DNA from 2 places in the Lysinibacillus sp. SGAir0095 genome. Region 2 is predicted to be linked to the other one. Evidence: riboswitches for the same ligand, from Rfam matches in the RefSeq annotation. Region 2 holds a riboswitch; the other holds the start of a gene.
The links. Region 2 has a riboswitch for cobalamin ahead of C1N55_RS20665 (S-layer homology domain-containing protein). Riboswitches for the same ligand answer to the same signal wherever they lie in the genome.

Region 1 (7,854 bases), 800 kb from region 2:
CATTACGTTTAATCGGCGTTGCTGCACCTGAGAAAATGTAAAATTTAAAAGTAAGTAAAGTGACCTAATCGGGCGTTTGTATAAACGTTCGTTGGGTCATTTTTTTTGTTTGAAGGAGTGGGATGAAGGAAAGGGAAATTGAGCTCTTTATTGGAGGAGAGCTTACGGACCAACAAGGATATGTAAAAATTAAAGAAAAGCAAACGAAGATATCTTGCTTTTAATGGTAAATGCGGAATTGCGGGCAGGAGTTCTCCTGGACAAATCATGTACGGCTCCAGTAGATTTTGACCATGAGAAGCCTTATTTCTAATAGAATCTTAGAAAATGAGTCAGTTATTCAAAAGAGGCATTCTCGTTAAAATCACGACTATTCGTAATTGCGAAAACTCAAAATATTCTACAACGTAAATAAAAAAATCTACTAAATACATAAATTCTATTGAAGTTTACGTTAACGTCAATGATATAATTTGGGAAAAGAAGGGGTGAGTGGGTGAAAACGATTCAGGAGGTTGCTAAAGAGTTTGATGTCTCCACTAGAACACTTAGATACTATGAAGAGATTGGGTTGCTTCGTCCAAGTCGTTCGGTTTCGAATCAGCGAACCTTTTCTAAGAAGGAGCTAGCAAAGTTAAAACTCATCTTTCGAGGGAAGAAATATGGATTCTCGCTGGATGAAATTAAGGAGATGGTGCTGCTTTTTGATCTCGACCGGACGGGGATACAACAATTAGAACGGACTGTTGAATATGGCGAGCAAAAGATGAAAGAAATTGACTCAAAAATAGAAGAGCTTGTACAGATGAAAATGGAATTACAGGAATTGCACGCAAAGTTTTACGAAAAATTATTGAATTTAAAGGGAGAGATAGTTGATGAATAGTTCCAATTTGTTAGCGAGAAATGCCCGAAAATATTCAAACAATGAAGCGGTAATCTGTCACGGAAGAAGAGTTTCCTATAAAGAGTTGGATCATCAAGTGACTCGTCTAAGTAATGCATTGTTAGCTCATGGAATAAAACAAGAGGACAAAGTGATTCTTTTTATGCCAAATGTTTTGGAATTTGTTGTAAGCTATTTTGCTGTACAACGAATTGGGGGAATTGTTGTGCCTGTTAATGCCAAGTTTACTCTGTCAGAAGTTGAATATGTAGCCGAGCATTCAGAAGCGAAGGCCATTCTAGCACACGAAGCTATTTTCGTAGCCGTTGAAAAACTCTCAACGATCCCTTTAAAAATTAAAACAGGTGAGGCAACCAACGAATGGTTAAGCTACACACAGCTTTTAACAGAAAGCGAGAGTACCCCTATTGATTGTCAGCTAGTGGAAGATGACCTATCCACAATCCTTTATACTTCAGGAACCACTGGTAAACCAAAGGGCGTTCTATTTAGCTATCGAAATATCCTAGCCGTTTCGCAAATGATAGCAATTGAGATGGAAGTGAAACCGGAAAGTCGCATTCTATTGATGATGCCATTAACTCATTCTGCACCATTGCATTTATTTTTAATGTCAGGAGTATTAGTAGGGGCAACTCTTGTCCTAACACCTACGTTCACGCCAGATTTGTTGATTGACTCAGTTGAATATGAAAAAACAACGCATTTCTTTGGAGCACCTGTAGCTTATTTAGTAACGGCATCTCACTCAAGACTTCAAGGGGCTGATCTTTCCTCGATGAAATGGTGGATTTATGGTGGAGCACCACTTTCTGAAAAGGAAATCCACTTTATTCAACAAGCCTTTAAGACGGATAATTTAATGTGCGTTTATGGATTAACTGAAGCTGGGCCGAGTGGAGCTTTATTGTTTAATCATGAACATGAGCAAAAGGCGGGAAGCATTGGAAAGCGTGCTCCTTTTGGAACAGAGCTTCGCATTATAAATGAAGATGGTGAAGATGTGGCAGCGGGTGAAATCGGTGAAGTGATTTTATATGGTGAAGGGAATATGGTTGGTTATTATCGAGACGAAGAAGCGACAAAGGCTGCACTTCTTGATGGTTGGGTAAAAACCGGTGATTTAGCGCAATTCGATGAGGACGGGTATATTTGGATTGTTGACCGAAAGAAAGACGTCATTATTTCGGGTGGTGTTAATATTTATCCAAAAGAAATCGAGGACCGCATGCTTCAATTTGATGGCATCTTTGAAGTTGCAGTTATAGGTGTACCTCATGAAGAATGGGGAGAAACGGTAAAAGCAGTCTTTGCAGCAAAAAAGCCCATTGAAGAAGAAATGCTCAAAGACTATTTAACTGAACACCTTGCAAAATATAAAGTTCCGAGGGTTTACGAACAAGTGGATGCATTACCACGAAACGCTTCAGGAAAAATACTAAAACAAAAATTGAAGCAACAGGTGGTGAACTAAATGAAAGTTTTACAGTCTATTAGTAAGCGAGAAACAAATTTTTTTGAAAATGACGAGACACTTCATAAAATACTAGAGCAAATGCTCGAGCCGCAGCTTTTAGATTATGCCAAGCGAGAATTGCAGGATTTTGGCGAGCTGGTCGCTGGAGAAATTGATGAACGGGCAAAGCATACAGACCGGGAAGGAGAGCCTCGCCTCAAACGCTATAATCGTTATGGAGAGGAAATTTCAGAAGTATGGGTCAATGAAGGGTATAAAAAAACCATCAAGCAATCCTATAACACAGGAATCGTTGGCTATGTCCATAAAGAAATTCCGCAGTTGGGAAAAAAGGGAAACTATGTTTATAGTTTTGCACAAGGCTATTTGCTTTCTCATTCTGAACCTGGTTTTTATTGTCCTGTGACTTTAACAATGGCAACAGCCTATTTACTGGATCATTATGCAAGTGAGGAATTAAGGGCACGCTTCCTTCCGCATGTCTGTTCAACGGGAGATGTGGAATTATTTGAGGGGGCTACCTTCTTAACGGAACGTCAGGGTGGCTCTGATGTAGGTGCAAATGTGGTCGAGGCCCGTTTTGATGGCGAAAACTATCGATTATATGGAGAAAAATACTTTGCTTCAAATGCAGGGATGTGTGGGGTGGCCATGGTATTGGCCCGTATAGCAAACGCACCCTCAGGATCAAAGGGATTAACACTTTTCGCTGTACCTTGGAAAAAAGAAGATGGCTCAGTAAATGGACTTCGAATTCGACGATTAAAGGATAAATTAGGCGTTCGAGCAGTGCCATCCGGGGAAGTTGAGTTTGATGGAGCTCATGCCTATATTGTTGGGGACCCAAGTAAAGGAATTTACTATATGCTCGAAGCTTTAAATCTATCCAGAATATGTAATGCCATTGCTTCCATCGGGATTATGAGACGAGCATTTCTAGAAGCGAAGCATTATGTATCAAATCGTGAGGCTTTCGGCAAAAGCTTAACAAATTATCCAATGATTCAGGATTCCTTAGCAAAATTTGCAGCGAAACTACATGTGGAAGTGGCTACTACATTTGATTTAATTCAACAGTATGATCGTATTACTCAGGGGAGGGGGTCTTCGAAAGAAACCATTTTAAATCGTTTGTACATTGCTATCTTGAAGAAGGAAACAGCAGAACAAGCGGTGAAATTTGCAAGTGAGGCCATCGAACTTCATGGAGGGAATGGCTATATCGAGGACTTTGTCACACCAAGATTATTACGGGATGCACAAGTGTTAACGGTTTGGGAAGGAACAGCGAATATTTTAGCATTGGATGTTATTCGTTTATTTAAAAAATATGAAGCACACATTCTTTTTGTTGAAGAAATGAACAATAGATTACAGGATATCCCGGCATCAAACTTGAAACAAATCGTTGAAAATCAATTAAATGAAATTGAAAAACAATTACAGCTATTTATTACTCTAGATGATGCTGCCCAAACCTATGAAGCAAAAGGGATTGCGGAAAAAATGGCACTTATTTATGAAAGTGTCATTGCTGTTGAATGGGCAAGTCAACACGGAGGGAAATTTGAAAAACTAGCTGAGATATATCTAGAAGAAACTTGGAAGCTGCGTAAACTAGGTGATCCAATGATTACGGTCCAATACTTTCATGAAATAATCTAATATTAAAAAGAGAGCTCCATTTTGAAATGGCGCTCTTTTTCATTTTATAATTCATATTAAGTTAGTAAGAATTGACGGATGGAAGATCCAAAAAGTAAAATGGCTGTATGATGTAGTACGGATTTCGTTAAATGAGGAGATGATCATTTGAAAAGTCTATTTATTAAAACGGAGGAACAAAGGAAATGGTTAGAAAAATTGGCATCCTTAAAAGAGGAATTTAAAAACAATGCCCAACAAATTGATGAGCAATCTGTCTTTCCTCATGAACATATACAGAAGCTAAGAGAAATTGGCTATACAAAAATTACTCTACCAAAAGAATTAGGGGGAGAGGGTTTTAGTGTTTATGATGCGATTTTAATACAGGAAACACTGGCGAGCTACGACGGAAGTACTGCACTTTCCATAGGTTGGACGGTATTAACGGTAGGTGAGTTATTTGAAAATAAATACTGGGAACCTGTGAAACTAGAGAACTTTGCTAAAGCGGTAGAAAAAGGCGCAATCATCAATAGGGCGGTAAGTGAAGCAGCAACAGGTAGCCCCATTCGAGGAGGGCGTCCTGGAACTACAGCAAAACGAAATGGTGACAAGTGGGTAATTACTGGACGTAAAAGTTATACAACTGGATTACCCGAGCTAGATTACTTTTTAACCTCGGCATGGATTGAGGAAGAGGAAAAAATCGGTTTCTTCTTAATACATAAAGATACACCAGGTATTACTATTGAAGAGACGTGGGATGTTATTGCGATGCGGGGAACAGGTAGTCATGATTTTGTATTAAGTGAAGTGCAATTAGAAGAATCAGATCTAGTTGAAGTTCCTAACTATACGACTGGCTTTAAATTGAATGGGTGGCTACTGGTCATTCCTGCAACATACTTAGGAATTGCACAGGCAGCACGTGATTATGCCATACAATTTGCAAATACCCATTCACCAAATAGCATTCAAGGAACAATTGCATCATTACCGAATGTTCAAGCGTTACTTGGAGAAATTGAACTGGAGCTAGCTAAAGCACGCTTCGCTTTGTATGGTGCAGCACAAAGCTATGTGGATTTAAAAAATAGAGAACAAAATGGTAGAACGTTAACGGTAGCGGAAGGTGAAGTAATTGTCAATGCAGTAAACGTGGCTAAACATACAGTAACCAATGCTGCCATCACTGTAGTGGATAAAGCAATGCGAGTTGTAGGCGCAAAGAGTCTGCAACGCACAAATCCGCTTCAGCGTTATTACCGTGATGTACGAGCGGGTCTCCATAACCCACCAATGGATGATTTAACAATTAAGAAATTAGCTGAATTAGTTCTGAAACAAAATGACTGATACGATAGATTAGGAGGCTTTGTTTTTCATCAAGCAATGAAAGCGAAAGTTTTATACATTCTTTTCCATAATTAAAGTATAATAGAAAGAAATAATTTCATAAGTAGTAAAGGTCTTTTTGCTAGACTAGCAAAAAGAGTAAAAGGGAAGTTGGTGAAAGTCCAACGCTGTCCCGCAACTGTAAATGGGAGTGGCCCTGCAATCCACTGTTACAAGAAGTGTGTAATGGGAAGGAAGGGAGCACGATGAACATAAGCCAGGAGACCTGCCTTTATGATGATAGATTCACACCTTACGAGGATAGGGGGAGTACAAGGATTGTAATGATATCAATTACTGAACCGTCTCCCTATTTTGGCTAGGGAGGCTTTTTATTTTTGTGAAATGGCAAGAAAAACAATATGATAAAAACGATTTTAATTTCTACTAAAAAATATAATAATGTAAAGAATAGTCTTGAGGTAACATTGTGAAAAAAAGAATGATGCTTGCTTATAGTTCATCAATAGTTATTTTGTTAGTTAGCATTTGGCTTGGGGTGTCCATTGGTTCAGCAGATGTCCCCATCTCAACATTATGGGATGACGAAACAAATCCCAGTGCTTACAGTATTTTATGGGGCATTCGAATGCCTCGCGTTATATTAGCAGGTCTGATCGGCGCCTCATTAGCAATTGCAGGGGCAGCCTTTCAAGGGTTGCTAAAAAACCCTTTAGCTGATCCATATACGCTTGGAATTTCTTCAGGAGCTTCTGTTGGTGCAGTGGCAACAATTTTCTTTAGTCTTTCAATACCTGTAATAGGGACATACACCCTGCCACTTTTCGGCATGGTTGGGGCATTTTTGACGATGCTTCTCGTATTAACCTTTGCCCGTTTCATCGATCGCTCCATGAAAATGGAAACACTTATTTTAACTGGAGTAATATTCAGTTCATTTTTGGGATCGTGTATTTCGTTAATGATTGCGCTTACTGGCCAACAGCTACGTGAAATTACAAGCTGGTTACTTGGCAGTGTATCTATGCGTGGATGGCCATATGTCCAAATGATTTTGCCCTTTGTTTTGATTGGGGTCATACTTTTGTGGCTTAACCGAAGAGAATTAAATGCAATGATGTATGGTGATGAACGAGCACAGGCCTTGGGTGTAAACGTAAAGTTTAGGAAGTATGCGATTTTAACTGGAGGTTCGATGCTTACGGGAGCCGCAGTTGCAGTATCTGGTACCATTGGCTTTGTTGGGTTAGTCGTTCCTCATATGACGCGTATGCTTTGGGGAACGGATCATCGTCATTTATTGACCTTATCCTTTTTAAATGGAGCAAGTCTGTTGATTATTTGTGATCTGGTCTCTAGGACGATTATCACACCATCAGAATTGCCAATTGGTGTGATTACAGCCTTTATTGGCGCACCTGTCTTTTCATATATCTTCTTTAAACAACGAAGAAGCAGGGGGTGAAGATATGCTACAGGTTCAAAATATTTCAGGTGGTTACGGAGCAACCCCCATTCTATCAAATATTACATTTCAAGTAGAAAAAGGCAAAATGGTTGGAATTCTAGGACCAAATGGATGCGGAAAGTCAACCTTATTAAAGGTAATCAGTGGCATAATGAGTCCTACTTTTGGAACGGTCCACATAGATGGAGCAGAAATAGGTGAATACTCAACTCGTGAGTTAGCAAGAAAAATGACGATCTTACCTCAACTACATGCAACAGCCTTTTCGAGTACAGTTCGTGATACCGTGTCAATTGGCCGGTACCCACATCAATCAGGCTTCTTCTCAAGTTGGGGAGCAGAAGATGAAAGTGCAGTAAAAAAGGCAATGCAGCAGACGGATATCCAAAAATATGAAAATCACTATTTGGAATTTCTATCCGGTGGGGAGCAGCAAAGAGTTTTCATTGCACAAGCACTTGCACAGGCCTCAAGTTTACTGTTACTTGATGAGCCGACAAATCATTTAGATATTGCACATCAAAAGCAAATATTAGATATGATCCGTAAGGAAGTTACCGAAAATAATTTAACAGTTGTTTCCGTATTCCATGATATTAACCTGGCGTCACTCTACTGTGATGAAATACTTTTAATGGAAAAGGGTAAAGTCAGAGCTAATGGTGCCCCACATGAGGTATTACTTGAAGAACAAATTATGGCTGTTTATGATACAGGGATTTCTATACAAGCACATCCCGAACAACCAAAGCCGCAAATGACAATTTTACCTGAATTACGAGAACAAGCTGAAGAAAAAGTGATTACAGAAGGGCATTTAACAATAAAAGATGAATATGTTGAATTTAAATCCGATTTTCCTTTAAGGGTGCTTTCATCGGCAGTACATAATGCGGGAATGGGTTGGTATGCGAGCTTCATCAATCGGACAGTAAACCCGGATTATGATATTGAGCATGTAAAGGAAGAATATTTTCAGTATTTAATAAATGAAGGATT
Region 2 (7,854 bases):
CAACTTGCGTAAGGGATTTTATTTTTTCATTGAAGGAATAATCGAAAGGCTGTCCTTTCTTCTAGCTAAGTTGAATCAGCAAAGAGGAGAGATTGATTATGTTTAATCAAAAGCTTAAGTTACGTTCGTTCGTAACAATCGCAATGTTAAGTAGTATCTCATTTATCTTAATGCTACTAAACTTTCCATTGCCATGGTTCCCAGTATTTTTACAGATTGATTTCAGTGATGTACCTGCATTGATTGCAGCAATCACAATGGGACCGGTTGCGGGTATTTTAGTAGAATTATTTAAAAACATTTTAGACTGGATTTTCTCGGGTACGCCAACAGGAGTTCCTGTGGGGCACATGGCAAACTTTGCAACGGGCCTTTTATTCATTTTACCTGTCTACTACATTTATAAAAAATTCCCATCAATTAAAGGGTTAAGCTTTGGTTTAGTTGCCGGCACAATCATCATGTCAGTTGGTATGAGCCTATTAAACTATCTAGCATTTTTGCCTATGTACACTTACTTCCTTGGTTGGGGTGAGTTCGACATGAAAGAAACAATTATTTTAGGTATCCTACCGTTTAACGTTGTAAAAGGTATTATGCTTATGGTTATTATAATCTTACTGTTCCGTACAATGAAAGTATGGATCGATAATCAAAGAGCACAATATTTATTATAAATAGAGTATTTCAAAGCTGTTCGTTAAGTCGCTTGTATGACTTAATGAGCAGCTTTTTTAGTTGTTGACACCAATTTATTAATGAGGTGGAATTTCTGGAAAGTGAAGACAATAGGGAAAGAAGAGGCTGAATTGCTGACAAGAAAAGCTTGAAAGTGGTAGTCCGGGAGTAGGGGGCTTGTGACAAAGTTAAAAGCGGAGGAGTAACTAGTCCGTGAGAAAATGTGTCGAGGACAATAGACAGGTGAAAGAGGAGTTCGTTGTCTTTGATAAGCGGTGTCATGGACAATAGACGTGTGGAAGAGGAGCTAATAGTCCGCGAGATGGTGAGTCGTGGACAATAAAAGGGAGAAAGAGGAGTTCGTTGTCCTTGATAAGCAGTGTCATGGACAATAGACGTGTGGAAGAGGAGCTAATAGTCTGCGAGATGGTGAGTCGTGGACAATAAACGGGAGAAAGAGGAGTTAATGGTCCGCGAGAAGGCGAGTCGAGGACAATAGACAGGAGGAAGAGGAGTTCGTTGTCCTTGATAAGCGGTGTCGTGGACAATAAACATGAGGAAGAGGAGTTAATAGTCCTCGAGAAACAGTGTCGTGGACAATAGAAAGAAATAAAAGGAGTTAATAGTCTGCCAGCAGCCTGTTCAGTCACCCAATTCCCTAAATATGATAAAGCTGGTCAACGAAAAGGCTACATTATGCCAAGGAATGAAAAAAGGAAAAACAAGTCAATGAGAACCGACCCAGCCCCCGCCTTTGCAAATCAAAAGTGAAAACGGTAAACGAGCAGCATGATCATCCTCTCTAAAATGGTAAAGCACTCCATTTAGTTTTAGAAAAACGCTGCCGTGTCACTAGTTTTCCCAAGGTAAGAATCAATTCCTAACACCAAATGAAACCAGTTTGCTGTTATAAATCAATTGAAATAACTGCTTAAAATAGTTCATTATAAGCAATCAAAGACAGGGGAATCCAAGTGGCTGTAGGTTTTTCGTTTCATCTAGAAATTAGATGAAAAAAATCTAATTTTTGTATGTTATTTTTTCTAACATGGTATTGCTATTATAAGTTACATAGTTTAGAATAAACGTATGAAAGGGAGGAGATGTGGATGAGTCGAGAGTTTCGAAGAGCAATGCCGTTACTCCCTATAAGCATGGTAATGCAATTAACGGAGTTAACTGCGAGACAAATTCGATATTACGAAGAACATAAACTAATTGAACCTGCAAGATCAGAGGGCAATCGTAGAATGTTCTCACTTGACGATGTAGATGCATTGTTAGAAATTCGTGAACTTCTTGACCAGGGAATTAATATGGCAGGAATTAAAAAAGTATTCGATATGAGAAAAAACAACAACAATGTAAAATCTTCTAACAAAATGACAATTTCTGATTCAGAACTTCGAGCAATTTTACGTGAAGAAATGCAGCAAGCACAAATCATGCAAAAAGCTTCATTAAGGCAAGGAGATTTATCTCGCTTCTTCCAAGCGAAGGGTGAGTAGATTATATTTTAAATTTTTTAATAATTTCAAATATTAGGAGAGTGGATTAAATGGTTAAGTACACAAAAGAAGATATTAAACAAATCGTGAAAGATGAAGGCGTAAAATACATTCGTCTACAATTTACTGACATTCTAGGTACTATTAAAAATGTAGAAATTCCATTAAGCCAATTAGATAAAGCGCTAGATGACAAAATGATGTTCGATGGATCATCAATAGAAGGGTTCGTACGCATTGAAGAATCTGACATGTATTTGAAACCAGATTTAGATACATTTGTCATCTTCCCATGGACTGCGGAAAAAGGTAAAGTAGCACGACTAATCTGTGATATTACAAACCCAGATGGTACACCATTTGCTGGTGATCCACGTGCAAACTTGAAGCGTGTATTAGCTAACATGGAAGAGCTAGGTTTCACAAGCTTTAACTTAGGACCAGAGCCAGAATTCTTCTTATTTAAATTAGATGAAAAAGGTGAACCAACATTAGAATTAAATGATGATGGTGGTTACTTCGACTTAGCACCAACGGATCTTGGGGAAAACTGCCGTCGTGATATCGTGTTAGAACTTGAAGAAATGGGCTTTGAAATCGAAGCTTCTCACCATGAGGTTGCTCCTGGTCAACACGAAATTGATTTTAAATATGCAAACGCAGTTGAAGCTTGCGACAACATTCAAACATTCAAGTTAGTTGTTAAAACAATTGCACGTAAACATGGGTTACATGCAACATTCATGCCAAAACCATTATTCGGTGTGAACGGATCTGGGATGCACGCAAACCTTTCATTATTTAGCGGTGACAAAAACGTGTTCTTCGATGAAAATGCAGATTTGCAATTATCCGATACGGCACGCTCATTCATGGCTGGTATCATGAAACATGCAAAAGGATTCACAGCGGTAACTAACCCATTAGTAAACTCTTACAAACGTTTAGTTCCAGGATATGAAGCACCATGTTACATTGCTTGGTCAGCTCGTAACCGTTCACCATTAATTCGTATCCCTGCGTCTCGCGGTCTATCTACTCGTGTTGAATTACGTTCAGTTGATCCATCAGCTAACCCATATTTAGCATTAGCTGTTCTACTAGAAGCAGGTTTGGATGGTATCCGTAACGGTTTAACACCACCAGCGCCAGTTGATCGCAACATCTATGTTATGAATTCTGCTGAGTTAAAAGAAAACGGAATTGAGAGTTTACCAGGTTCTCTACTTGAAGCTCTTTCTTACTTAGAACAAGATGAAGTAATCAAATCAGCACTTGGTGAACACATCTATTCTAACTTCAAAGAAGCAAAAGAAATTGAATATGATATGTTCCGTACAGCTGTTCACCCATGGGAACGTGATCAATATTTAAAAATGTACTAATCTTATAGATGAAGTAAACCGTCTCGATTTTGAGACGGTTTTTTCTATATATAGAATGATCAAATTCATTCTTTTCTTAACTATGAAGACAGGTAAAATCAAATTAGTCAATCGTTTGCTTCAACTCATTTTACTAGATTTCACTCATATACTTGTAAAAGAATAAGTTTGAAAGTAAGGTGAAGGTTTGCCGAAGAAAATTGTCTCTATTTGCTTAACATTACTCATTTTAGCTGCGTTGATTAATACAATATCGAAAAATCTTTTTACGAATGAACAAGATCAATTGGAGGTTGTATTTGATGAAGAGGATTCAACATCCTTGAATCAAGCAGTTGATCAAGAGCCTGAGGTTGAAGAAGGTGAACAACAGGTTGAGTACCGATCGATTGATGAACCAGAAATTTATCATGATCATGAGGAAGGAGGGCATAATCATGATGACCACGAACAAGAAACAGAGGTACGAGCACTCAATGTGAAAGCACCGAATTTTGAATTAAAGACTTTAACCGGTGAAACTGTTCGATTGTCAGATTTAGAGGGGAAAAAGGTGTTTATTAATTTTTGGGCAACCTGGTGTGCGCCTTGTGTTGAGGAGATGCCTGCTATACAACGTTTCTACGAAGAACATGCCAATAGGGAGAACCTCGTAATTCTTGCAGTAAATGCAACCGACTTAGAATTGAACATGGATAAAGTAAAAAAGTTTGCCTATGAATATGGAATTAGTTTCCCGATTTTATTGGATGAAAAGGGGGACGTTTCGATTAATTACGAAATTCTGACTATACCAACAAGTATGATAATAAATGAAGAAGGTATGGTTGTTGAGCAGATTATAGGGCCAGTTACTGAGGAAATGTTAGAGGAGAAGTTAATAGATTAATAAGAAGGAAATTTCCACTTATTTCTAAAATAGGTATGAAAGCACTATGATTTGTTCTTGAACAAGCTAATAGTTAAGATTATACTCAATTGTAAGTGAATAGAATTGCAGGATAAAGGTGCTAATCATGTAGCTTAATAGGGAATTCGGTAAAATGCCGAAGCTGTTTCCGCAACTGTAAGTGCAGATGAAATAAGAAGATGCCACTGTCAAACGAAGAAAAAAGCTTCTAGTAGATGGGAAGGTTCTTAGAGTAAAAGGATGCACAAGCCAGGAGACCTACCTTTCTCTGATCGTATCAAATCTCTTCGGAATTTAGGAGAATGTACGGCAAATAGACCAATGGGTATATGGATAGGTACTTTATATGCTTTTTTCTATTTTCCGCTATTTCTCAATTTGAGAGCTAGCGGTTTTTTATTTTGTCATTTTATCTTGCATGCAATTCACTAAAAAAAGAAACAAGGGGGTTTTGGTAAGTGGATCTATTTAAAAAAGGCTTGAATGTATTTCTAACATTTTTGTTAACGCTTTCATTATTTTCGCCGGTAACAGTAAACGCTGATGAGCTGACAGATAGTTCAACTGTACAGGTTCGAATTGAGGGGCTAAATGAAACAATTGTTCCACTAACAGCGGTTGATGTAAATGCTAATGAAATTTATTCAGAATACGGTAGTCTACTAGATTCGATGGATGAAGGTGATTCTACTGTTTATGCCATTCATGCAATTATTAAAGCATTGGATCAAGCAGGTTATGATGTCGAAAACTCCAGTGAGTTTGATTTTGGCGGAGGCATGTATATATCAAATATTGCAGGCTTAGAGACATTTAGTACCGGTAGCCAGGACGGTTGGATGTATACGCATAATCATGTTATATCCAATTATGGCGTAAGCCAGCAAGAAGTTAAAGATGGCGATATGATTGTTATGTATTTTACAACTAATTGGGAGAACAATCCATATACATTTTTTGAACACCCAGGTTATTCATCTGAAATTAATGAAAATATTACATTGAATTTACAAGGGGCATTTAAAAATGAGGATTGGCAGGATTATCATGCACCTATTGAAAATGCAGAGCTTGTCATCAATGGCGAAAAATCTCTATATATAACAGATACAGAAGGTAATGTCACACTTCAATTTTCTGAACCAGGTGAGTATGAAATTACCGCAGTTCGAGGTGAAGGAAAGTATAGTAATATTAACCGTCCATTTACCAAGATAACTGTACATCCAGTAAATAGTGAAGGATCAAAAACCAGCAGTCCGGTTGATAATGATGATGATCAAGCGATAGCAAATGTTATCTCACTTATATCTTCGCTTCCAACGATTGAAGAAATTAGTGAAAGAAACCAATTAGCGATTCAAAATGCCCGTCAAGCTTACGAAGCTTTGAATATAGAACAAAAAGCACTTGTAACAAACTTAGAAATACTTGTTCAAAAAGAAAATGCCTATAATTCATTAGTTCGTGTTCATGATGTTATTTCTCAAATTGATACATTGCCACAGGTCGATATGGTTAATGCAACACATGAAGAATCAATTGTACAAGCAACAAATGAATACGAAAAATTAAGTGACTCTGAAAAAATAGCGGTTACTAATTTTGTAAAATTACAAGAATTGCAAAATCGATTAATAGAACTCAAAAAAATATTAATAACAAAAATTACATTAACTGAAAAGAACATTTCATTACCTAAGGTTGGAGATACTGCTTCTATTAAAGTTACATTAAAACCAACAAATGCAACAGAGCGAGTGATCTGGTCAAGTAGTGATGAAAAAGTTGTTACAGTTGTAGATGGCGTTATTCGGGCCATTGGTAAAGGAAAAGCAACCATCACTGCTGCTTCAGAAAGTGGAGATGTCAAAGCATCCACTAGTATAGTAGTTTCTCCAACTATAGAAGAAGCTTTATTATCCTCAAATGCTTATTTACTATCAATAACACCAACTCCAAAATTTGGCAATGAATGGAATGTTTTTGCCTTAGCTCGAGGAGGATATGAAGTTCCAGAGGGTTACTTTGAAACTTATTACAATAATGTAGCTGCCCATCTTCAAGATAAAGAAGGTGTTTTGAGCGGGAATAATACGGAATATTCGCGTTTAATTATTGCACTTTCAGCAATCGGAAAAGACGCTAGAGATGTTGGTGGCTATAACTTAGTAGAGAACTTAGCAGATCTTGATAAAGTGGTAAGACAAGGAATAAATGGTGCAATTTTCGCTCTAATTGCATTGGATACTCAAAATTATGAGATTCCTGATATTGTTACAGAAAATAGAACAACTCGTAACAAGTTAATCGAGTTTATATTGCAAAAAGAAATATCGGGTGGAGGCTTTGCATTAAGTGGCACGAATCCAGATCCTGATATGACGGGAATGGTGATTCAAGCATTAGCACCATACCAAAGCAAACAAGAAGTCAAAGAAGCGATTGACCGTGCTGTTGCAAAATTAGCAACGATGCAAACCGAGAATGGTGGCTATAAATCGTGGGGTTCTGAAAATGTTCAAAGTGCCGATCAAGTATTAGTAGCACTATCAACACTCGGAATTGATGGATTAAATGATGAAAGATTTCTTAAAGAGAATGGGTCATCAATTTTAACAAATATATTGTCGTACTACACAATAGACGGTGGTTTTGCTCATCCGAAAAATGGGTTAACTAATATCATGGCAACGCAACAAACAGCCTATGCCTTGGCTGCGTACGATAGATTATTAAATAATCAAACGCCGTTATACGATATGTCCGATGTTCCATTGACGTCTCCAGAAGATGATGATGATGATGATGATGAGGATCAAGATACTAATAATCCTGGTGGGGAAGGGAACACAGGGAATCCAAGTAACCCGGGAAATCCAGGGGGAGATACAGGGAACCCGGATAACTCAGAAAAAATTGAGAGTGCTTCTATTTCAATTGTGATATCCAACACTGAAAAACCACTTCCAGTAACTCAAATTGACTTGGTGGATGGTGACACGGTTATCGACGTTTTAACTCGCGCAACTTCGAAATATAACATTGCCTTAAGTACCCGGAACACGGAATATGGAGTCTATGTAGAAGGAATTAATGGCTTGTTTGAATTCGACAGAGGACCACTTAGTGGATGGATGTATCGAGTGAATGGAGTATTTCCTAGCTATAGTGCAGGCTATTATACAGTTAAACCTGGAGATAAGATTGAGTGGCTATACACTACCGATCTAGGTAATGATATTGGTGGTAATTTTGAAGATGGAGAGGATACGCCTACTACAGGTACTAATCCAGAGGATGGGAAAACAGAATCAAAGGAATCAACCATTTCCGTAGAGAATAGAGAAGGTGAAATAAGAGCAGAGATTTC

Region 1: it holds a riboswitch for cobalamin, as region 2 does, so the genes downstream of both, C1N55_RS04080 (FecCD family ABC transporter permease) here and C1N55_RS20665 (S-layer homology domain-containing protein) in region 2, are expected to answer to the same signal.

Annotation. Positions count from the first base shown of each region.
Region 1 covers NZ_CP028083.1:794,250-802,103, forward strand. The annotation lists gene argS (arginine--tRNA ligase) at 1-41, shown strand, start outside; gene C1N55_RS04060 (MerR family transcriptional regulator) at 497-886, shown strand; gene C1N55_RS04065 (class I adenylate-forming enzyme family protein) at 879-2,381, shown strand; gene C1N55_RS04070 (acyl-CoA dehydrogenase family protein) at 2,382-4,049, shown strand; gene C1N55_RS04075 (acyl-CoA dehydrogenase family protein) at 4,197-5,387, shown strand; cobalamin riboswitch at 5,481-5,675, shown strand; gene C1N55_RS04080 (FecCD family ABC transporter permease) at 5,869-6,852, shown strand; gene C1N55_RS04085 (adenosylcobinamide amidohydrolase) at 6,857-7,854, shown strand, end outside.
Region 2 covers NZ_CP028083.1:1,592,243-1,600,096, forward strand. The annotation lists gene C1N55_RS07850 (ECF transporter S component) at 99-677, shown strand; gene C1N55_RS07855 (MerR family transcriptional regulator) at 1,788-2,186, shown strand; gene glnA (type I glutamate--ammonia ligase) at 2,237-3,571, shown strand; gene C1N55_RS07865 (TlpA family protein disulfide reductase) at 3,759-4,460, shown strand; cobalamin riboswitch at 4,560-4,762, shown strand; gene C1N55_RS20665 (S-layer homology domain-containing protein) at 4,940-7,854, shown strand, end outside.